3 regions of the Pseudomonas sp. SO81 genome follow, and region 3 is predicted to be linked to each of the others. Evidence: predicted binding sites of a transcription regulator. Region 3 holds the regulator's gene; each other region holds the start of a gene.

What was found. The regulator FliA, encoded in region 3, starts transcription of late flagellar genes. The targets are predictions, from matches to a motif close to CTAAAGTTTNNNNNNNNNNNGCCGNTAA.
Region 1: the regulator FliA is predicted to act here: its motif matches at 3,298-3,325, upstream of OH686_RS03855 (flagellar protein MotY).
Region 2: the regulator FliA is predicted to act here: its motif matches at 4,160-4,187, upstream of OH686_RS10225 (methyl-accepting chemotaxis protein).

What each region holds. Positions count from the first base shown of each region.
Region 1 covers NZ_CP126126.1:809,383-817,163, forward strand. The annotation lists gene OH686_RS03840 (GGDEF domain-containing protein) at 1-405, opposite strand, end outside; gene gloA (lactoylglutathione lyase) at 475-867, opposite strand; gene OH686_RS03850 (argininosuccinate synthase) at 959-2,176, opposite strand; gene OH686_RS03855 (flagellar protein MotY) at 2,296-3,261, opposite strand; gene pyrC (dihydroorotase) at 3,386-4,432, shown strand; gene rnt (ribonuclease T) at 4,429-5,103, shown strand; gene OH686_RS03870 (bacterioferritin-associated ferredoxin) at 5,264-5,482, shown strand; gene OH686_RS03875 (MiaE family protein) at 5,545-6,150, opposite strand; gene uspL (universal stress protein UspL) at 6,325-7,188, shown strand; gene OH686_RS03885 (DUF1289 domain-containing protein) at 7,246-7,722, opposite strand.
Region 2 covers NZ_CP126126.1:2,140,997-2,148,777, forward strand. The annotation lists gene OH686_RS10205 (CapA family protein) at 1-413, shown strand, start outside; gene OH686_RS10210 (M14 family metallopeptidase) at 571-1,665, shown strand; gene OH686_RS10215 (substrate-binding periplasmic protein) at 1,679-2,389, opposite strand; gene OH686_RS10220 (ABC transporter substrate-binding protein) at 2,376-4,055, opposite strand; gene OH686_RS10225 (methyl-accepting chemotaxis protein) at 4,298-5,920, shown strand; gene OH686_RS10230 (hypothetical protein) at 5,944-7,101, shown strand; gene OH686_RS10235 (phosphate ABC transporter substrate-binding protein) at 7,113-7,517, shown strand; gene OH686_RS10240 (NAD(P)H-dependent flavin oxidoreductase) at 7,569-7,781, opposite strand, start outside.
Region 3 covers NZ_CP126126.1:572,510-580,290, forward strand. The annotation lists gene OH686_RS02660 (chemotaxis protein CheA) at 1-1,475, opposite strand, end outside; gene OH686_RS02665 (protein phosphatase CheZ) at 1,505-2,293, opposite strand; gene OH686_RS02670 (chemotaxis response regulator CheY) at 2,313-2,687, opposite strand; gene fliA (RNA polymerase sigma factor FliA) at 2,771-3,517, opposite strand; gene fleN (flagellar synthesis regulator FleN) at 3,514-4,347, opposite strand; gene flhF (flagellar biosynthesis GTPase FlhF) at 4,444-5,769, opposite strand; gene flhA (flagellar biosynthesis protein FlhA) at 5,782-7,781, opposite strand, start outside.

The DNA of each region.
Region 1 (7,781 bases), 240 kb from region 3:
AGCGGTATGCGGACTGGCCCAGTAGTTGCCGATGGCGCCGATCGGGTCCAGGGTGCGGATCGGCACCATGACCAGGCTTTTGACGAAGGTCGGCCGGTAGGCCTCATGCGGGATACGCGGGTCCAGGTAAATATCCGGGATCACCGTGGCCTGGCGGTTGAGCATGGCCCAGCCGCTGATGCACAGGCTCATGGGGAAGCGCTGCCCCTTCCACAGGGGCGAAATGGCGTCCTCGTCGCGATAGAAGCACTGCTGTCCATCGCGAAGAACGAAGGTGGCGCCGTCGGCACCGGTCAGCTCGCGGGCCGCGCGACGGACGATCTCCGCCACCCGGTCCACATCCCTCGCCATCGACAGCTCCTGCACAACCCGGATCAGGCGCAGCGCCTGGGGATCAGCCGTCATGGAACACCTCGATGGCCAGGCAAATGGCCATTGCTTTTGTAAGCTTTTACTTACAAAGCATAGCAGCTGTCAATCGTTGCGCTTGGGCGACAGCAGCTCGATCTTGTAGCCGTCCGGATCCTCGACGAAGGCCAGGATGCTGGTGCCGTGCTTCATCGGCCCCGGCTCGCGGGTGATCTTGCCGCCACGGGCGCGGATGTCCTCGCAGGCCTTGTAGACGTCTTCCACTTCCAGGGCGATGTGGCCGTAGCCGGTGCCCAGCTCGTAGTGGTCGACGCCCCAGTTGTAGGTCAGCTCGATCACACTGTTCTCGGCCTCGTTGCCGTAGCCGACGAACGCCAGGGTGAACTGGCCGTCCGGGTAGTCCTTGCGGCGCAGCAGGGTCATGCCCAGTACTTCGGTGTAGAAGGCGATGGAGCGATCCATGTCGCCGACGCGCAGCATGGTGTGCAGCAGTCTCATCAGGTTTTCCTCATCGTTGCCCTGGTGCGGGCTTATGAAAACAGAACCCCGGCTCATGGCCGGGGTTCGTTTGGCGCAGGGTTTCAGCTTATCAGAACAGCTTGCGGCCCTTGCCGGCGGCGATGCGCATGCGCAGGGCGTTGAGCTTGATGAAGCCCGCCGCGTCCGCCTGGTTGTAGGCGCCGCCGTCCTCCTCGAAGGTCGCGATGTTGGCATCGAACAGTGAGTCGTCGGACTTGCGGCCGACCACGATAACGTTGCCCTTGTACAGCTTCAGGCGCACCACACCGTTCACGTTGGTCTGCGAGGCGTCGATCATCTGCTGCAGCATCAGACGCTCCGGGCTCCACCAGTAGCCGGTGTAGATCAGGCTGGCGTACTTGGGCATCAGCTCGTCTTTCAGGTGGGCCACTTCGCGGTCCAGGGTGATCGACTCGATGGCACGGTGAGCGCGCAGCATGATGGTGCCGCCGGGGGTCTCGTAGCAGCCGCGGGACTTCATACCGACATAGCGGTTCTCGACGATGTCGAGGCGACCGATGCCGTTTTCGCCGCCGATGCGGTTCAGCTCGGCCAGCACGGCGGCCGGGGTCATGTCCTTGCCGTCGATGGCGACGATGTCGCCCTTGCGGTAGGTCAGCTCGATGTAGGTGGGGGTGTCCGGCGCCGCTTCCGGCGACTTGGTCCACTTCCACATGTCTTCTTCGTGCTCGGTCCAGGTGTCTTCCAGCACGCCGCCTTCATAGGAGATGTGCAGCAGGTTGGCATCCATGGAGTACGGCGACTTCTTCTTGCCGTGACGCTCGATCGGGATGGCGTGCTTCTCGGCGTAGTCCATCAGCTTCTCGCGGGACAGCAGGTCCCACTCGCGCCAGGGGGCGATCACCTTTACGCCCGGCTTCAGCGCGTAGGCGCCCAGTTCGAAGCGCACCTGGTCGTTGCCCTTGCCGGTGGCGCCGTGGGAGATGGCGTCGGCGCCGGTCTCGTTGGCGATCTCGATCAGGCGCTTGGCGATCAGCGGACGGGCGATAGAGGTACCCAGCAGGTACTCGCCTTCGTAGATGGTGTTGGCGCGGAACATCGGGTAGACGAAGTCGCGGACGAATTCTTCGCGCAGGTCGTCGATGTAGATTTCCTTGACGCCCATGGCCTGAGCCTTGGCGCGGGCCGGTTCGACCTCTTCGCCCTGGCCGAGGTCGGCGGTGAAGGTCACCACTTCGCAGTTATAGGTGTCTTGCAGCCACTTGAGGATCACCGAGGTGTCCAGGCCACCGGAATAGGCCAGAACTACCTTCTTAACGTCCGCCATGCCAATCAACTCCACGGGGTTGTACGGAAAACCAGCGATTCTACCGGCCGTTCCGGCCGATTTACAGGGGCGCGACAGACACTAGCGACAAAGCGACAGTTTTATTTGTGGGCGCGACGTCAGGATTTCGCCGCGGGAGCCGCCGGAGCCTCTGCGGCGGGCGTCGGCTCGCTGGCGGACGGCGGAGCGCTCGGCGCGGGCTCGGCTGGCGTTTCCGCTACCGGCTCGCGGGACAGGGTCATGGTCACCCGGCGGTTCTTCGCCCGGTTGGCCTCGCCACTGTTCTTCACCAGCGGATAACGTTCGCCGTGGAAGCGCACGATGATCTGCTCGGCCGGTATGCCGCGCGACTTGAGGTACTCCTCCACCGCCACGGCGCGACGGCGTGAGGTGTCGCGGTTGGTCAGGCGGTTGCCGGAGTTGTCGGAATGGCCGTCGAGCTGGATGCGGTTGACGGTCGGATCGGCCTTGATGAAGTCGAGGATGATGTCGATCTTGGCCTGGGCCAGCGGCTCCAGTGTGGTGCCACCGCCGGGGAAGCCCAGCTGGGTCTGGCGGATCTGGTCGAAATTGACCGGCAGCAGGCCGACGGTGCACTTGAGGTAGTCGTTGTAGGCCTGGTTGAACTTGATCGGCAACAGGCGCACTTCCAGGCTATCGCCGCCCTGCAGGGTGCGATGACGCACCAGCGGGCTGCGTCCCTCCATCAAGCCGGTGAGTAGGCGCCCGGCCTGTTCCTGGTTGCTATTGAACGGTACTTCGCCGCTGCCGATGCTCAACGCACCGAGATTGATGTCACCGCGCCCCGGCTGCCAGGGTGCGGCGGCGGCCAGCAGTGTCGCCGAGCCGGCACCCAGCCAGCGCTCGCGGGCCCTGAGGCGGAATGTGGCCTGCTCGCCGGCGCGGCGGACGAACTCGCCGCTGCCGAAGTCGGCGATGGGCTGGCTCAGGCGGCATTCGAACTGGTCGCCCTCGACCTTCCACTCCACTTTCTCCATGCGCGTCTGGAAAGTGATGGCCGCAGCCGGCGTGCACCAAGGCAGGCTGGCAAACAGGCTGAGCAGGAGGAAGCTGGGCTGGCGCAAGATCGGCTCCGTGGGGAGATACGGCTTTCAAAGCCCGTATCGGCCACCACAGCGGAAACTTGATAGGCCGTCTGGCCGGCAAAACTGGTAGCATTCGTCCACGTTTTACCTGCCGGGAATCCCCATGTCCGACCGCATTACCCTGCTGCGCCCAGACGACTGGCACATCCATCTGCGCGATGGTGCCGTCCTGCAGCACACCGTCCGCGATGTCGCGCGGACCTTCGCCCGCGCCATCATCATGCCCAACCTGGTGCCGCCGGTGCGCAACGCCGACGAGGCCAGTGCCTATCGGGAGCGCATTCTGGCGGCTCGTCCTGCCGGCAGCCGCTTCGAGCCGCTGATGGTGCTCTATCTCACCGACAAGACCAGCGCGGAAGACGTGCGCGCCGCCAAGGCCAGCGGCTTCGTGCATGCCGCCAAGCTGTACCCGGCCGGCGCCACCACCAACTCCGATTCCGGCGTGACCAGCATCGACAACATCTTCCACGTCCTGGAAGCCATGGCCGAAGTCGGCCTGCCGCTGCTGGTGCATGGCGAAGTGACCCGCGCCGAAGTCGACGTGTTCGACCGTGAGAAACGCTTCATCGATGAGCACCTCACGCGCGTGGTCGAGCGCTTCCCGACGCTTAAAGTGGTGTTCGAGCACATCACCACCGGCGATGCCGCCGCCTTCGTAAAAGCCGCTCCGGCCAATGTGGGCGCTACCATCACCGCGCATCACCTGCTGTACAACCGCAACCACATGCTGGTCGGCGGCATTCGTCCGCACTTCTATTGCCTGCCGATTCTCAAGCGCAACACCCACCAGGAAGCCCTGCTGGATGCGGCCACCAGTGGCAATCCGAAGTTCTTCCTCGGTACCGACTCGGCGCCACACGCCAAGCACGCCAAGGAAGCCGCCTGCGGCTGCGCCGGCTGCTACACCGCACATGCAGCCATCGAGCTGTATGCCGAGGCCTTCGAGCAGCGCAATGCGCTGGACAAACTGGAGGGCTTCGCCAGCCAGTTCGGCCCGGACTTCTACGGCCTGCCGCGCAACACCGACCGCATCACCCTGGTGCGCGAGGAGTGGACCGGCCCGAGCGAACTGCCGCTGGGCGAGAACCTGGTGATCCCGCTGCGCGCCGGCGAGAAACTGCAATGGCGCCTGCTGGAGGATCAAGCGTGAGCGAAGACAACTTCGACGACGAACTCGACGGCAGCCTGCCCCCTGGCCCGCGCCACCCGATGGCCGCGCGCTTCCGCGGCTACCTGCCGGTGGTGGTGGACGTGGAGACCGGCGGCTTCAACAGCGCCACCGACGCCCTGCTGGAAATCGCGGCGACCACCATCGCCATGGACGAGGACGGCTTCCTCTATCCGGACCACACCCACTTCTTCCGCATCGAGCCCTTCGAGGGCGCCAATATCGAGGCGGCGGCGCTGGAGTTCACCGGCATCAAGCTGGATCACCCGCTGCGTCAGGCGGTGAGCGAGGAGCACGCGCTGACCGAGATCTTCAAGGGCCTGCGCAAGTCGATCAAGGCCAATGGCTGCAAGCGCGCCATCCTGGTCGGCCACAATAGCAGCTTCGACCTCGGCTTCCTCAACGCCGCCGTGGCTCGCTGCGACCTCAAGCGCAACCCGTTCCACCCCTTCTCCAGCTTCGACACCGCCACCCTGGCCGGCCTCGCCTACGGCCAGACCGTGCTGGCCAAGGCCTGCCAGGCCGCCGGCATCGACTTCGACGGCAAAGAAGCGCACTCCGCGCGCTACGACACCGAGAAGACCGCCGAGCTGTTCTGCGGCATCGTCAATCGCTGGAAGGAAATGGGCGGCTGGGACGACTTCGACCAGTAAGCCCCGCGCAGCAGATGAAGACCCGGCCTCGGCCGGGTTTTTTATTCGGCAACGCGAAAACCCGGCAGGCGGGAAAAGCTGACATCAAGTTTTGACAAGCATTCTCATTAACATTAGTATCCGTCGCTAACAGCAACACCAACCCACTTCGAGCCTGTCCATGTACGTTTGCCTCTGCCAGGGTGTTACCGACGGTCAAATCCGCGAAGCCATCTACGAAGGCTGCTGCAGCTATCGCGACGTGCGCGAGAGCCTCGGCGTGGGCACCCAGTGCGGCAAATGCGCCTGCCTGGCCAAGGAAGTGGTACGCGACACCCTGAACGAAGTCCAGAGCAGCCAGGCCGCCCTCGCCTGCCAGGCCAGCTTCGTCGCCGCCTGATCCTTTCGAATACGAAAAAGCCGGACCTCGAGTCCGGCTTTTTTGTGCCCACAAGATGAGGATCAGGCCTGCGGCACGCCGCTGTGGAAGCGGAACTCTTCGTCCGGCGACTCGATCAGCTCGCGCTCGGCCTCGCGCACCCGTTCGATCACCCGCGCCACATCGGCCTCCTCGCCGTACTGGTAGGCCAGCTTGAGATAGCCCTGAAAGTGCCGCGCCTCGGACTTCAGCAGGCCGCCGTAGAACTTGCCCAGCTCCTCGTCCAGGTGCGGCACCAGTGCCTCGAAGCGCTCGCAGCTGCGCGCCTCGATAAAAGCGCCCACGACGAGGGTGTCGACCAGCTTCTGCGGCTCATGGTTGCGCACCAGCTTGCGCAGGCCGGAGGCATAGCGCGACGCCGACACCGGGCGCAGATCGATGCGGCGCTTCTTCATGATGCGCAGCACCTGCTCGTGATGCACCAGCTCCTCGCGGGCCAGGCGCGACATGAAATTGATCAGGTCCAGCTCCTGGCCGTACTTGGCCATCAGCGCCATGGCCGTCGAGGCCGCCTTGTACTCGTTGTTCTTGTGATCGATCAGCAGCGTTTCCTGATCGGCCAGGGCCGCCTGCACCCAGGCAGCGGGGGTGGGACAGGCGAGGAACTGATGGATTTCAGGCAGATTCACGGCGAACGATCCAGAGGTAACGGCAACGGCCAGTTGGCACCGGCAGCAAGGGCGGGCCATTATACGGATGAAGGCGCGCGGGGCCAGCCAGGCCGTGATGCAGGTCAAGACCGCCGCCAGCGGCCGCCTCTATAGTGGGCTGCATCAAAGCACTTCAAGCACAGGGAGACGCTCATGCAAGCCATACGCAGCATTCTGGTGGTGATGGACCCGCAGCAATCCGATGGCCTGGCGCTCAAGCGTGCCAAGCTGATCGCTGGAGTCACCCAGTCGCACTTGCACCTGCTGGTCTGCGACAAGAAGGGTGAGCACAGCGCCTACCTCACCGAGCACCAGGCCAGCCTGCAGCAGGAAGGCTACAGCGCCACCATCCAGCAGGCGTGGAATGACGGTCTCTACCAAACTATTGTCGCCGTGCAGCAGGCCGAGGGCTGCGGTCTGGTGATCAAGCAGCACGTGCCGGACAACCCGCTGAAGAAGGCCCTGCTCACCCCCGAGGACTGGAAGCTGCTGCGCTACTGCCCCAGCCCGGTGCTAATGGTCAAGACCGAGACCCCCTGGACCGGCGGCGTCATTCTCGCCGCGGTCGACGTCGGCAATGGCGACTCCGAGCACCGCACCCTGCACTCCGGCATCGTCAGCCACGGCTACGACATCGCGCGCCTGGCCAACGGCACCCTGCACGTGATCAGCGCCCACCCCTCGCCGATGCTCTCGGCGGCCGACCCGACCTTCCAGCTCAAGGAAACCATCGAGGCGCGCTATCGCGAGCAGTGCAAGGCCTTCCAGGCCGAGTACGACGTCAGCAACGAGCGCCTGCACGTGGAAGAAGGCCCGGCCGACGTGCTGATCCCCTACACCGCGCACAAGCTCGGCGCGGTGGTCACCGTGATCGGCACCGTGGCCCGCACCGGCCTCTCCGGCGCGTTGATCGGCAACACCGCGGAAGTGGTGCTGGACGCGCTGGAGAGCGACGTGTTGGTACTCAAGCCGGACGACATCATCGCCCACCTGGAAGAGCTGGTCGCCCAGCGCTGATCCACCGCGCAAACGAAAAAGCCGCCCGAGGGCGGCTTTTTCATGGACCGAAATACCTCAGACGCGGCTTTCCACGCCCTCGCGCAGGAAGCGCGGCGCGATGTAGCGCTCGTAGTGCGCCTCGGATAGCAGGAAGAACTCGCGATCGATGGCCTCGCGCAGCGCCGGCAGCTCCCAGTCGCGGAATTCCGGCAGCAGGGCCAGGCCGTAGGCGTCCAGACGGCTGATCAGGCGCGAGGCGCGGGCGATCAGCTGGTAAGCCCAGCAATACTCGGACTGCTCGGGCACGAAGCGCACCTGGTGTTGCTCCAGCTGCGCGCGCAGGCGTCCGGCGTCGAACACTTCCACCTTGCCCTGCATCACCTGCACCAGCAGCACCTCCAGGCGCCGCCACACCGCACGCTTCTCGTCGTCGTTGTAGGCGTTCCAGTTCACCACTTCGTGGTGGAAGCGCTTGCAGCCGCGGCACACCAGGTCGCCATAGACGGTGGAGCAGAGGCCGACGCAAGGCGTCTTGATGCGTTGATTGGACATATGGGGCAGGTGCGGCGCGGCGAAACAGGCCGCTCATGATAGCGGCTCACCCTGGTAGG
Region 2 (7,781 bases), 1.6 Mb from region 3:
TGGACAAGTGGGAGAGCCGCGAGTGGCTGGCCGCCGAGGCCTTCGTCGGGCCCAAGGGCATCACCAACCCGCGCCTGAGCACCCCGGCCGAGTTCCTCGAGTGGAAGCGCGTGGTCGGCATCTTCAGCGAGCCGGTGTGGTTCGAGAGCGTGGTCGCCGAGTGCCACTTCAAGGCCGACGGCACCCTCAAGCAACTGCTGCTGCACCCGATCCAACTGGGTTTCGCCGGGCGCGATGCCGAGCGCGGCATTCCGCGCCTGGCCTTCGACAACGACGACAACCAGCAGCAGGCGCGGCGCATCCTCGAGCGCCTGCGCGAGCTGTCCGCCGAGTTCGGCACCGTCATCGAGATCGAGACCGTACAGCACGGCGAACGCCAGAGCAGCGTCGGCCGCGTGGTGATCGCCTCATGACGGCTGCCTGACGCCAGCGGCCCACAAGGCCGCCAGCCCGGGGCCTGGCCCCACCCTCAACCCTCCTGCCGACGTCCGGTGCAGGCCACAAGCCCGCGCCACGGGCACGGCCGCGCCCGCGAAACCGCGCGGGCGCCATCCACCACACGGAAGCAACATGGACCTGACCTGTTTCTCGCAGAGCTACGCCGAAGCCCGGCAGAAATTCCTCGACGCCTGCGCCGCCAGCGGCCTGGCCGTCGAAGCGCATATCCACCCCCTGAAAGGTCGCGACGGCGAAGAGCTGGCCATGGACGTGGCCCGCCTCGGCCCGGCCGACGCCGCCAACCTGCTGGTGCTGAGCAGCGGCTGCCACGGTGTGGAAGGTTTCTGCGGCTCGGCCGTGCAGATCGACCGCTTGCGCGACGCGGCCTGGATGCAGCGCTGCCAGCGCGACGACCTGGCCGTGCTGTTCATCCATGCGCTCAACCCGCACGGCTTCTCCTGGCTGCGCCGGGTGACCGAGGACAACGTCGACCTCAACCGCAACTTCCTCGACTTCACCCAGCCGCTGCCGGACAACCGCGACTACCGCCGGGTCGCCCACCTGCTGCTGCCGCGCCGCCAGCCTCCCACCCTGCCGACCACCCTCGGCCTGGTCGGCTATTCCCTGCGCCACGGACGCATGGCCCTGCAGGGCGCCATCTCCCGCGGCCAGCACAGCGACCCGCAGGGCATGTTCTTCGCCGGTACCGCGCCGACCTGGAGCAACCAGACCTTGCGCCAGGTGCTGCGCCAGCATGGCCAGCAGTGCCGGCGCATCGGCTGGATCGACGTGCACACCGGCCTCGGCCCGCGCGGCTTCGGCGAGCGCATCTACAAGGGCGACAACAGCCCGGAGTCGATGCAGCGGGCCCGGGCCTGGTGGGGCGACAGAGTGACCAGCAGCCAGGACGGCAGCTCCACCTCCGCCGCCCTCAACGGCACCCAGGACCTGGCGACGATGACCGAGTGCGCCCAGGCCGAGTACAACGGCCTGACCCTGGAGTACGGCACCCTGGCCGGGCTCAAGGTGTTCAACGCGCTGCGCGCCGACCACTGGCTGTACCGCAACCCGCAGGCACCCGCCGCCCAGCAGGAGCGGATCAAGCGCCAGCTGCGCGATGCCTTCTACGTCGACGCGGATGACTGGAAGCAGCGGGTCCTGCAGCAGGCCCGCGAGGTGCTCGAGCAGACCCTGGCCGGGCTCGCCGGACCGCTGACCCGCCACTGAGCCAGCAGCGGCCTCAGCGCAGCTCGAGGCCGTGCTTGCGGTACAGCGCCTGCACCCAGCCCTCGCGGTACAGCTGCCGCAGGTTGTCCTGCAGGCGCTGCAACTCGCCGGGGTCCATGCGCGGGTGGCAGGCGATGTCTTCCATCAGGGTCAGGAACGGCAGCACCTCGCGCGGGCGCGGGCTGGCCGGGAGCGAGTCGACCACCGCCGAGCTGGTGGCCCACAACCGTGCGCGGCTGCGCTGCAGCATGCTCAGGTTGAGCGACTCCTTGTTCGAGTAGATCACCTCCACACCGATGCTCTGCAGGTACTCGCCGGCGCCGGAGCCCTGGTGGCTGAGCACGCGCAGGCCGCGCACCTGCTCCAGGCTGCTCAGCTGCAGGTTGTCGTCGGCCTTGGCGTACAGCCCCAGGCGCGACACCAGCAGCGGGCCGACCCAGGCGAATTGCGGCTCGCGTTCCTGCTGGCGTTCCACCAGCAGCACGCAGCTGCGCTCCTGCTGCTGCACCTGGTGCAGGGCTCGCTGCAGCGGCATGAAGCTCAGTCGGTAGGCGATATCGGCGCGGCGGAACAGCTCGGCGGTCAGCTCCGGCACCAGGCCGCTGGCGCTGCCATCGGGGCGCTGCTGCACCAGCGGCGCGCGCTCCCAGGCGAACAGCTGCAGCTCGGCCGCCGCCAGCGGCAGGCTGAACAGGCTCAGCAACAGCAGGCTAATCCCACGCACGCAGGGCCTCCTCGTACGGCAGGGTGCGCCCGGGCGGGCGCTCGTTGTCCAGGCGTGGCCAGGGTGCGCCGGGCTGGCTCAGCCACTCGCCGGCCGGGCGCGGGGCATTCAGCGCCGGCGCGCAGGCGTGTTGCTGACGCTGGCCGACGACCTGCAAGTGGCGATCGAAGGCCAGGGCCAGATTGCCCAGGGCCTGGCTCGCGCTGAGCTTGCCCGACACCGCCGGGTGCAGCTGGCGCCACCACAGGCTGGCCATGCCGCTGTAGTCCGGCACGTTGGCGCCGGTAGGCGTCCAGCGCCGCGCCGCGCGGCTGCGGTAGAACTCGACCAGCCCGCCCAGGCGCGGCGCCTCGGCCAGCAGGGCCGGCGAGTCGAGATCGGAGCGGCGAATCGGGGTCAGACCGACCAGGGTCTTGCGCAGCGACACGCTCTTGGCGGTGACGAACTGGGCGTACAGCCAGGCCGCCTGGCGCTGGCGCAGCGGCGTGGCCTTGAGCAGGGTCCAGGCGCCGACGTCCTGGTAGCCGGACTTCATGCCGTCGCGCCAGTAGGCGCCGCGGGGCGACGGCGCCACCCGCCACTTGGGCTTGCCCTCGGCATCCACCACCGGGCTGCCGAGCTTGGTGTAGTCGGCGGTGAAGGCGGTGTACCAGAAGATCTGCTGGGCCACGTGGCCGCGGGCGGCGACATTGCCGGCCTGGTTGAAGCTCATCTGCTGCGCCTCGGGCGGTGCGTAGCGCTGCAGCCAGTCGACGTACTGCTGAATGGCGTAGACCGCTGCCGGGCTGTCCAGCGAGCCACCGCGGGCGACGCTGGCGCCGGCCGGGCGGCAACCCTCGACGCGGATGCCCCAGTCGTCCACCGGCACGCCGTTGGGCAGGCCCAGATCGCCCACCCCGGCCATGCCCAGCCAGGCGTCCGACAGGCGCCAGCCGATGGAGGGGTCGAAGCCGCCGTAGTCCATGTGGCCGTAGACGCGCTGGCCATCCAGCTCGCCGACCTGTTCGGTGAAGAAGGCGGCGATGTCCTCGTAGGCCGACCAGTTCTGCGGCACGTCCAGCTCGTAGCCATAGCGCTGGCGGAAGGCCTTGCGCAGCTCCGGGCGCTCGAACCAGTCGCGGCGGTACCAGTAGAGGTTGGCGAACTGCTGGTCGGGCAGCTGGTACAGCTTGCCGTCGGGGGCGGTGACGAAGGGCAGGCCGATGAAGTCGCCCAGATCCAGGGTCGGCAGGGTCACGCTGGCGCCTTCGCCGGCCATGAAGTCGGACAGCACCAGCACCTGGCCGTCGCGGAAGTGCTGACCGAGCAAGTCGCTGTCGCTGACATATGCGTCATACAGCGGCAGGCCGGTCTCCTGCTGGGTGCGCAGCTTGTTGACCACGTCGTCCTCGCCGCTGATCTCGTGGATCACGCGGATGCCGGTCAGCCGAGTGAACAACGGCGCCAGAACATTGGTCTCGTACCAGTGGGTGTCGATGCGCTCGGCGATCACCCGCACCTGGGTGCCGGCGAACGGCTTGCCGGCTGCGGCGAACCAGGCCAGCTCGGCGCGCTGCTCGGCGGCACTCAGGGAACTGGGCTGCAACTCGGCCATGGCCTCCAGCAGCGGATCGGCCGCCTGCGTGGCCGTGCTCAGCAACAGGCCGAGCAATATCGCAGCGCGCATCCGAGGCTCCTTTTCTAATTATGCGCTGAGTCTAGGCGACTGCCCGGCGCCGCCGCCAGAGCAGCCTGCGACTGATGGTCCCAGGCAAGACCGGCTTTTTGCAGCTATAGAAAGAGGAGGGATGGCCGACATAGCGATAACTACACATAAGCATCACATACGGTCACAGGATGACCGACCGATGGCCTTTAGCCATTAGTTGGCTTTCTGTACACTTCGCGCCCCCGACTTGGGTACCTGCCATGCTGAAGAATCTGTCACTGACCCTGAAGTTGTCGCTGCTGCCCGCCGTCGCCCTGCTCGGCCTGCTGCTGTTCGTGGGCTACACCTCGGTGCAGCTGTCGGCCAACGATGCCCGTCTGGATACCCTGGAGACCCACAGTTTCCCCACCCTGGAGAAAGCCGACGCGGTGAACTTCCAGTTCTCCCGCCTGCCCGGCCTGCTAAACAGCGCCGTCGCCGCCGGCGAGCTGTCGACCCTGGACGAAGCGCGCCAGGTGCTGGCCGAGATCTCCAATCTGCAGCAGGCCCTGCAGCCACTGACCCGCGCCAACGACGAGCGCGCCGGCGAACTGGATGCCTGGCGCCAGGCCATCGGCCGCTACGCCGACAACGCCCTGCCCTCCTCCGAGCAACTGATCAAGGGCAGCGCCGGCTTCGAAGACCTGCGCCCCAACCTGGACCGCATGGCCAGTGACCTGGCCGCCGCGCAGAAGCTCGGCGAGACCTTCCGCGCCCATGCCTATGAAGACTTCCAGAGCACCCTGGGCCAGGCGCGTACCGACAACGCCGAGACCACCCGCGTCGGCTTCATCCTCACCGCATTGCTGGTCGGCCTGGTCGGCCTTGGCGCCTGGGTGATCATCCGCGGCATCATGGGCAACGTGCACGGCGTGATCGATTCGCTGAAAGCCATCGCCCGCGGCGACGGCGACCTGACCCGCCGGGTCAACGTCGATTCGCGCGACGAGATCGGCGAGATGATCCAGCTGTTCAACGGCTTCCTCGACAAGCTGCAGGGCACCATCCGCCAGACCATCGACGCCGCCAGCCCGCTGGGGCAGATGTCCCAGGAGCTCTATCGCCTGACCCAGGACGCCACCCAGAACGCCCGCTCGCAGCAGGGTCATACCGACTCGATCGGCCGCGACATCCAGACCATGACCAGCAGCATCCAGGAAGTGGCGCAGCGCTCCCAGCAGGCCTCCGAAGGCGCCGGCGCTGCCTCGCGCCAGGCCGGCAATGCCCGCGAGAGCATCGGCAGCCTGTCCAGCAGCATCAGCGACCTGGGCAGCAGCGTGATGGGCGCGGTGCAGGCCATGGAGCAGTTGGAGGAAGAGACCCAGCAGGTGGGCTCGGTGCTCACCGTGATCCGCAGCATCGCCGAACAGACCAACCTGCTGGCGCTCAACGCCGCCATCGAGGCCGCCCGCGCCGGCGAGCAGGGTCGCGGCTTCGCCGTGGTCGCCGACGAGGTGCGCAACCTGGCGCAGAAGACCGCCGCCTCCACCGCCGAGATCCAGCAGATCATCCAGCGCCTGCAGAACAGCGCCAACGGCGTGCTCAACGTCATGACCGCCAACGGCGAGAAGGCGCAGAACAGCATCGAGCGCTCGGTGGAAGCCACCCGCATGCTCGAGTCCATCGCCGTGGCGGTGGGCCAGATTGACCAATTGAACGCCGGCATCGCCCAGCTCACCCAGGAGCAGATCGGCCTGTCCAGTTCCATCCAACAAGAGACCCAAGTGTTGCAGCAGGATGCCCAAGCAACCGCACATGGGGCCGAAGCCACCGCACGCCTAGGCGAGCAGCTGGTCAGCACAGGAGACCACCTGCGCGCGGCAACGGCCCAATTCCGCGTTTAACCCATTCAATGGAGCATCACCGCATGACTACTGCCCGCGTCCTCGGCCTGGCCATCTGCCTGGCCAGCACTTCGGCATTCGCGCTGGAACAAGGCGAAGCCCTCATCAACGGTTTCGGCACCGTCGGCGTCACCCACCTGGGTGGTGAAGACGACGGCCGCGGCTACGGTCTCTCCGGTCAGACCAAAGACTCCTGGCGCGGCGACCAGCTGAGCAAGTTCGGCGCCCAGCTGACCTACGGCGTCACCGACACCGTCGGCCTGACCCTGCAGACCACCGCCAAGGCCTACTCCGACGAGTGGAAAGCCAACCTGGAATGGGCCTACCTGTCCTGGCAGAGCACCGACAACCTGATGCTGCGCTTCGGCCGTCTGCGCACCCCGGTGTACATGTACTCCGAGAGCATCGACGTGGGCTTCGCCTACCCCTGGCTGCGCCTGCCGGACGAGGTCTACAGCCAGGTCCAGCTGTCCAACTACGAAGGCGCCGATCTGGTCTACAACCTGCCGCTGTCCTTCGCCACCGTCTCGTTCCAGGTCGCCGGCGGTGTCGCCAAGAACCGTGACTACTACCTGTACGACGAAGAATTCGACATCGACTACGACAACGTCTTCGGCGCCAGCGTGAGCATGGCCACCAACGACTACGGCACCTTCCGCGTCGGTTATGTCGAGGCCGATATCGAGACCGAGATCTCCGGCAGCTTCACCGACATCTTCGGTCGCCCGAGCTCGGCCACCCTGCTGGCCCTGGACAAGGACAAGGGCAAGTTCACCTCGATCGGCTACCAGTACGACAACGGTACCTGGCTGACCGCCAACGAGTGGACCAGCCGCGTCATCGAGAACGACAACACCCACAGCACCGACTCGTTCTACCTGATGGGCGGCCGCCGCTTCGGCGACTTCCTGGCTCATGTCACCTACGCTCAGCTGGACGAGGACGAAGGCCGCCAGAACTCCTGGACCCTCGGTCTGAACTACAACATCCTGCCGACCGTGGTGCTGAAGGGCGAGTACAAGCGCGTGGACACCAACGGTGGCTACGACGGCGTGTTCGTACGCAACTCCCAGGAGCTCTACGACAACACCGTCAACGACCGCACCAACGGCCTGCTCGGCGTACCGGCCCGCAACTACGACGGCGACATCATCAGCGCCGGCGTCGACTTCGTCTTCTGAGGAGCATGCACATGAAGCTGTCCATTCGCATCCTCCTCGCCGCCGCCAGCCTGGGCGCTGCCGCCCTGGCCCAGGCCGAGGTCGCCGTGATCGTCAATGCCGGCGCGTCCGCCGCACCGTCGCAGTCCGACGTCGCCAACATCTTCCTGGGCAAGAACAAGTCGCTGAAAGGCGTCGACCAGAAAGACTGGAACCCGACCAAGGAGAAGTTCTACACCGCGGTCACCAACAAGAACGAAGCCCAGCTGAAGTCCTACTGGTCCGGCCTGGTGTTTACCGGCAAGGGCCAGCCGCTGCCGAGCGTGGCCGGCGACGCCGACGTGGTCGCCAAGGTGGCCGCCGAAGCCGATGCCATCGGCTACGTGGACAAGGCCGCAGTGACCGACAAGGTCAAGGTGCTGTTCACCCTGCCCTGATTTCGGGGTAGCGCGATGAAAGAGGCCGGTGGGGCAACCCACCGGCCTTTTTCATGCCTGGCGCATCTCTGCCACCAGAATCGCCAGCAGCTCCCCGGCCGGTAGCTCCCGCGCCAGCGGTGCGCCCTGGCCAGCCCATTGCGCGGCGAAGTCGTGGTTGCCTCGGGCCACAGCCGCTGCCTGCAGGGCCTTGGTGGCGTCATAGGTGTAGGAGTAACCGGGCAGCGCCGGGGCACCGGGCCTACCCAGCTCGCTGAACCCCCG
Region 3 (7,781 bases):
ACCACTCGCCCACCGCGCGCCTTGCCTGCGGCTTCGCGCTCCTCCGGCCCCTCGATGCCGTGGTCGACGGCGTTGCGCACCAAGTGGACCAGCGGGTCGGCCAGGGCCTCGACCAAGTTCTTGTCGAGGTCGGTCTCTTCGCCGATCAGCTCCAGGTTGATCTCTTTCTTCAGGTTGCGCGCCAGATCGCGGACCAGGCGCGGGAAGCGCCCGAATACCTTCTTGATCGGCTGCATGCGGGTCTTCATCACCGAGGTCTGCAGATCGGCGGTGACCACGTCGAGGTTGGACACGGCCTTGGCCATGGCCTCGTCGCCGCTGTTCAGACCCAGGCGCACCAGGCGGTTACGCACCAGCACCAGTTCGCCGACCATGTTCATGATCTCGTCCAGGCGCGCGGTATCGACCCGCACCGTGGTTTCCGCCTCGCTGGCGGCACCGGCTGGCGCACCACCTGCGGCAGCTGCTGCTGGCGCCGGCGCCGCAGCGGCGGCCTTGACCGGCTCGGGCTTGGCCGTCGGTTTGGCGGCAGGCTTGGCCGGTTCGGCCTTCTTCGGCTCAGCCTTCTTGGCGGCCGGGGCAGCGGCGGCAGGCTTGGCAGCGGGCGCGGCGCCCTCGTCGGGGCCGGTGAACTTGCCCTTGCCATGCAACTGATCGAGCAGTGCTTCGAATTCGTCGTCAGTGATCTCGTCGCCCCCTGCAGCTGCGGGGGCGGCGGCTACCGGCTTGGGCGTAGGCGTCGGCTCTTCGGCGGAGAACTTGCCCTTGCCGTGCAACTGGTCGAGCAGCGCTTCGAATTCGTCGTCGGTGATCTCGTCACCGCCGGCTGCCGGCGCGGGAGCGGCAGGCTTAACCGAAACGGCAGGAACCTCATCCGCAGCGAATTTGCCCTTGCCATGCAACTGGTCGAGCAGCGCTTCGAATTCGTCGTCGGTGATTTCGTCGCCGCCGGCCGCCGGCGCAGGCGCTTCCGCCGGCTGATCGCCGATGGCATCCAAGAGCTGTTCAAACTCGCTGTCGGAGATGTCTTCAGCGGCGGCCGCTTCCGGCTCCGGTTCGGCCACGGCGGCCAGTTCGTCGGCGCTCTCCGGCTCGGCCAGGCGCGACAGCGCGGCCAGCAGCTCGGGAGTCGCGGGAGTCACCTCAGTACGCTCGCGCACCTGGCTGAACATCTCGTTGACCGAGTCCAGCGCCTGCAGCACCACATCCATCAGTTCGGCGGTAACGCGACGCTCACCCTTGCGCAGGATGTCGAACACGTTCTCCGCAATGTGGCAGCACTCCACCAGCTCGTTCAGCTGGAGGAAGCCCGCGCCACCCTTGACGGTGTGGAAACCACGGAAAATCGCATTGAGCAGGTCCATGTCATCGGGTCGGCTTTCCAGCTCGACCAGTTGTTCGGACAGCAACTCAAGAATTTCGCCGGCCTCTACCAGGAAGTCCTGGAGGATTTCTTCATCGGCGTCGAAGCTCATCGGTGCGCTCCAAAGGCTCTGTTAGAGCCTTAAAATCCAAGGCTGGACAGCAGATCGTCGACGTCGTCCTGACTGGACGCCACGTCCTCACGCTTATCGGCATGAATCTGCGGACCTTCACCCTTGGAAGGCTCTTTTTGTTGTTCTTGCTCGGCGCGGAGCACGGCATGGTCGTGTTCGATGCCGGCGAAACGGTCGACATGGCTGGCCATCAGCACCAGCTTGAGCAGATTGCTTTCCACTTCGGTGACCAGTTGGGTCACCCGCTTGATCACTTGCCCGGTGAGGTCCTGGAAGTCCTGCGCCAGCAGGATGTCGTTCAGGTGGCCGGACAGTTTCTGGCTGTCGCGCTCGCTGCGGGCGAGGTACAGCTCGATGCGTTTGGCCAGGTCACGGAAGGCGTCGGCGCCCATCTCGCGGCGCATGAACTTGCCCCACTCGGCCGACAGGCTCTGCGCCTCGTCGCCCAGGTCGTTGACCAGCGGCGCGCTCTGCTCGACCAGATCCATGGTGCGGTTGGCCGCCTTCTCGGTCATTTTGACCACGTAGGACAGACGCTCGGTGGCATCGGAGATCTGCGAGATTTCCTGGGCGCCCGGCATGTGCGGGTCGATCTGGAAATTGACTATCGCGTTGTGCAGCTCGCGGGTGAGCTTGCCGACTTCCTGGTACAGGCCGTGATCGCGCGCCTTGCTCAACTCGTGGATCAGCTGTACCGCTTCGCCGAAGCGACCCTTCTCAAGGCTGTCGACGAGTTGGGTAGCATGTGTCTTCAGGGTCGATTCGAGTTCGCCCAGGGTTGAATCATCGTGTGCCATAGCGCCCTCGCGGCGGACATCAGCCGTTAACCCGTTCGAAGATCTTCTCGATCTTCTCCTTAAGCACCTGGGCGGTGAACGGCTTGACCACATAGCCGTTCACACCGGCCTGGGCGGCCTCGATGATCTGCTCGCGCTTGGCTTCCGCAGTCACCATCAGTACCGGCAGGGTCTTCAGGCGGTCGTCGGCGCGCACCGCGCGCAACAGGTCGATGCCGGTCATGCCGGGCATGTTCCAGTCAGTCACCAGGAAGTCGAAGCTGCCGCTCTGCAGCATGGGCAGAGCGGTGTTGCCGTCGTCGGCCTCCGCGGTGTTGGTGAACCCCAGATCACGCAGGAGGTTCTTGATGATCCGTCGCATCGTCGAAAAATCGTCAACGATGAGGATTTTCATGTTCTTGTCCAAGTCGACCTCCGTACAGTCCTAAACGCCTCCGGCAGCCCGGTAGCGTCGCAAATCATGAAACCGGCTCGCCGTCAGCTGGCCCGCCACTCGCCCAGCCTGGACCGCAAACGCGCGGCGCACTGGCTGTGCAACTGGCTGACCCGGGATTCGCTGACCCCCAGGACTTCGCCGATTTCCTTCAAATTCAATTCTTCGTCGTAGTACAGCGACAGCACCAGGCGCTCGCGCTCCGGCAGGTTGGCGATGGCATCGGCCAGGGCCGCCTGGAAGCGTTCATCTTCCAGACCATGCAAGGGCCCTCCGTGACTGCTGCTGACATCCTCGTGCAGACCGCCGCTCTCGCCGTCCTGAACCAGGTCGTCGAAGCTGAACAGGCGACTGCCCAGAGTGTCGCCAAGGATGCCGTAGTAATCCTCGAGACTCAATTGGAGTTCGGCCGCAACCTCTTGATCTTTAGCGTCTCTTCCGGTGCGCGCCTCGATTGCACGAATCGCGTCGCTGACCATGCGGGTATTGCGGTGTACCGAACGCGGCGCCCAGTCGCCCTTGCGCACCTCGTCCAGCATGGCGCCGCGGATGCGGATGCCGGCGTAGGTTTCGAAGCTGGCGCCCTTGCTGCCGTCGTATTTTTTCGAAGCTTCCAGTAGACCGATCATGCCCGCCTGGATCAGGTCGTCGACCTGCACACTGGCCGGCAAGCGTGCCAGCAGGTGATAGGCGATGCGCTTGACCAGGGGCGCGTAGCGCTCGATCAATTGGTGCTGGGAATCCTGCGCCTGCGCCTTGTTGTACATGCGTAGTCCACTGGCTGCTGTCATACGGCCGTACCCGCGATCGGTTGCTGCACCAGACGCTCGACGAAGAACTCCAGATGGCCGCGCGGGTTGGCCGGCAGCGGCCAGGTGTCGACTTTCTGGGCGATCGCCTTGAACGCCAGTGCGCATTTCGAGCGCGGGAAGGCTTCGTATACCGCGCGCTGCTTCTGCACGGCCTTGCGTACGGACTCGTCATAGGGCACTGCCCCGACGTATTGCAAAGCCACATCGAGAAAACGGTCGGTTACCTTGGTCAGCTTAGCAAACAGATTGCGCCCTTCCTGCGGCGTATGGGCCATGTTGGCCAGCACGCGGAAGCGGCTCATGCCGTAGTCGCGATTGAGCAGCTTGATCAGCGCATAGGCGTCGGTGATCGAAGTCGGCTCGTCGCAGACCACCACGATGACTTCCTGCGCCGCGCGCACGAAGCTGACCACGCCGTCGCCGATGCCGGCGGCGGTGTCGATGACTAGGACATCGAGGTTGTCGCTGATGTCGCTGAAGGCCTGGATCAGGCCGGCATGCTGCACCGGCGACAACTGCACCATGCTCTGCGTGCCCGAGGCGGCCGGCACGATGCGCACGCCGCCGGGACCCTGGATCAGCACATCTTTGAGATCGCACTCGCCGGCGATCACGTCGGCCAGGGTGCGCTTGGCGGTCAGGCCGAGCAGGACGTCGACGTTGGCCAGGCCCAGGTCGGCGTCCATCAGCATGACCCGGCGACCGAGGTCGGCCAGCGCCAGCGACAGATTCACCGACACATTGGTCTTGCCGACACCGCCCTTGCCGCCTGTGACTGCGATCACCTGTACGGGATGCATACTACCCATGTTCTTCTCTTACCTTGACTTGCCTGGACTGGGCTGGTCGGGCAACCACACCGACCCTTTCCTAACACTAGAACGCCTTGCACGCTGCCGCCTGCCTTATCCCACGCGGCGCGCCGGGTGGTGGTACAGGCCGGCGAACATATCCGCCATGGCCTCCTCGCTTGGATCTTCGGCGGTCTGCAGGCTCACGGCGCGACTCACCAGCTGATGGCTGCGCGGCACCTGCAGATCGTCCGGAATCTTCGGCCCATCTGCCAGATAGGCTACCGGTAGATGCTGGCTGATAGCCAGCCCCAGAACTTCACCCAGGTTGGCGGCTTCATCGACCTTGCTCAGGATGCACCCGGCCAGGCCGCACTGCTTGTAGCTGTGATAGGCGGCCTTGAGCACCTGAGCCTGGCTGGTAGCGGCCAGCACCAGATAGTTTTTCGATTTGACCCCACGCGCGGCCAGACTCTCCAACTGCAGACGCAGAGCCGGATCATTGCCTGGCAGGCCGGCGGTATCGATCAGCACCACTTTCTTGCGCGCCAGCGGGGCCAGGGCCTGAACCAGGGACTGGCCCGGGTCGACCTGGGTCACCGGTACGTTGAGGATGCGACCGAGGGTCTTGATCTGCTCCTGGGCGCCGATGCGGAAGCTGTCCATGCTGACCAGGGCGATGCTCTGCGGGCCGTATTTCAGCACGTAGCGCGCCGCCATCTTGGCCAGGGTGGTGGTCTTGCCCATGCCGGCCGGGCCGACCAGGGCGATCACACCGCCCTCTTCCAGCGGCTCCACTTCGGGCGTCTTGATCGCATGAGCCAGGTGGGCCAGCAGCATGCGCCAGGCCTGACGCGGCTCGGCGACTTTGGCCACGCGCTCCAGCAGGGCCTTGGACAGCTCGGCGGACAGGCCCATGCGCTGCAGGCGGCGCCACAGGTTGGCCTGTTGCGGCTTGCGATTCTGCAGCTGGCCCCAGGCGATGGAGCCCAGCTGTACTTCGATCAGCTCGCGCAGGCCGTGCAGCTCGAAGCGCATGGCATCCAGGGCGCGCTGATCCACCGCAGCGGCAGCCGGCTTGATTGCGGGCTGTGCGGCGGCCACCGGGCGCTGAGCCTTGACGGCGGTGGCCGGCAGCTCCGGGGCGACCAGCGATTCGTTGGCGAACAGCTGGCGGTCCTTGCGCTCGTCGGCCACGGCGCGAATGGTCAGCTCGGCCTGGGCATTGGCGATCTTCGCCTGAGTCTTGCGCAGCTCGGCTTCCAGCGCCGGGTTGGCCTGACGTGCCGGAGCGGTCGGCTGGTAGTCCAGGGCAGCGGTCAGCTCCACGCCACCGGCCACACGGCGATTGCCGATGATGGAGGCATCGGCGCCCAGCTCATCACGCACCAGTTTCATGGCGGTACGCATATCGGCGGCGAAGAAGCGTTTGACTTGCATGGCTTAGAACCCTCAGTTCTGGCCGACCGTAGCAACGATCGTGACCTGCTTGTTATCCGGTATTTCTTGGTAGGCCAGTACGTGCATGGCCGGTACGGCGAGCCGCGCGAATCGCGAGAGCATCGCCCGGACCGGACCGGCTACCAGCAGGATCACCGGTTTGCCGAGCATTTCCTGGCGCTGCGCCGCTTCCACCAGGGAGCGTTGCAGCTTCTCGGCCATGCCGGGCTCGAGGAGGATGCCATCCTCGGAGCCCTGACCGGCCTTCTGCAGGCTATTGAGCAATAACTGTTCCAACCTGGGTTCTAGAGTGATCACAGGCAGCTCCGGCTCTAGTCCCACAATGCTTTGCACGATTGCGCGGGAAAGCGCGACGCGAACCGCGGCCACCATCGCGGCGGGATCTTGACTCTTGCCGGCCACGTTGGAGATGGCCTCGGCGATGCTGCGGATGTCGCGCACCGGCACCTGCTCCTGCAGCAGGGTCTGCAGTACTTTGAGCAGGGTCGACAGCGAGACCATGCCCGGCACCAGCTCCTCGGCCAGCTTCGGCGAGCTCTTGGCCAGCAGCTGCATCAATTGCTGGACCTCTTCGTGGCCGAGCAGTTCATGGGCATGCTTGTGCAGCACCTGGTTGAGGTGGGTGGCGACCACGGTGCTGGCGTCCACCACCGTGTAGCCGAGCGACTGCGCCTGGTCGCGCTGGGTCGGGTCGATCCACACCGCTTCCAGGCCGAACGCCGGATCCTTGGCGGCGATACCGTTGAGGGTGCCGAACACCTGGCCGGGGTTGATCGCCAGCTCGCGCTCCGGATACACCTCGGCCTCGGCCACGCTGACGCCCATCAGGGTCAAACGGTAGGCGTTGGGCAACAAGTCAAGATTGTCGCGGATATGCACGGATGGCATCAGGAAGCCCATTTCCTGGGACAGCTTCTTGCGCACGCCCTTGATCCGCGCCAGCAGCTGGCCACCCTGGTTGCGGTCGACCAGCGGAATCAGGCGGTAACCCACTTCCAGGCCGACCATGTCCACCGGGGTCACGTCGTCCCAGCCCAGCTCCTTGACCTCCTGGGCCTTCTGCGCCGGCAGCAGCTCCTGCTGGCGCTGGACTTCCTTGACCGCGTCCTCCTTGGTCTTGCGCTGCTTGTGCGCGATCCAGTAGGCCGCACCGGCGGCCACCAGGCCGAGGCTGATGAAGGAAAAGTGCGGCATGCCCGGTACCAGGCCCATGGCGATCATGATCGCCGACGACACGGCCAAAGCCTTGGGCGAGGCGAACATCTGCCGGCTGACCTGGGCGCCCATGTCTTCCGAGGTCGAAACGCGGGTCACCATGATCGCGGCGGCGGTGGACAGCAGCAGAGACGGGATCTGCGCCACCAGGCCGTCACCGATGGTCAGCAGGGTGTAGATGCGCCCGGCCTCGGCAAAAGCCAGGTCGTGCTGCAGCACACCGATGGCCATGCCACCGATCAGGTTGATGAAGAGGATCAGCAGGCCGGCGACGGCATCGCCACGAACGAACTTCGAGGCACCGTCCATCGAACCGTAGAAGTCGGCCTCCTGGGCCACCTCGACGCGGCGCTTCTTGGCCTCGGCCTGGTCGATCAGGCCGGCGTTGAGGTCGGCGTCGATGGCCATCTGCTTGCCGGGCATGGCATCGAGGGTGAAACGTGCGCTCACCTCGGAGATGCGCCCGGCGCCCTTGGTGACCACCACGAAGTTGATGATCATCAAGATGGCGAACACCACGGCACCGACCACGTAGTTGCCGCCAATTACCACCTCGCCGAAGGCCTGGATCACCTTGCCCGCGGCATCGTGGCCCTCCTGGCCGTGCAACAGCACCACCCGCGTGGAGGCGACGTTCAGCGCCAGGCGCAACAGGGTCGCGGCCAGCAGCACCGTGGGGAATACGGCGAAGTCCAGCGGCCGCAGGGAGTAGATGGCCACCAGCAGAACCACGATGGACAGGGCGATGCTGAAGGTGAACAGCACGTCGAGCAGGA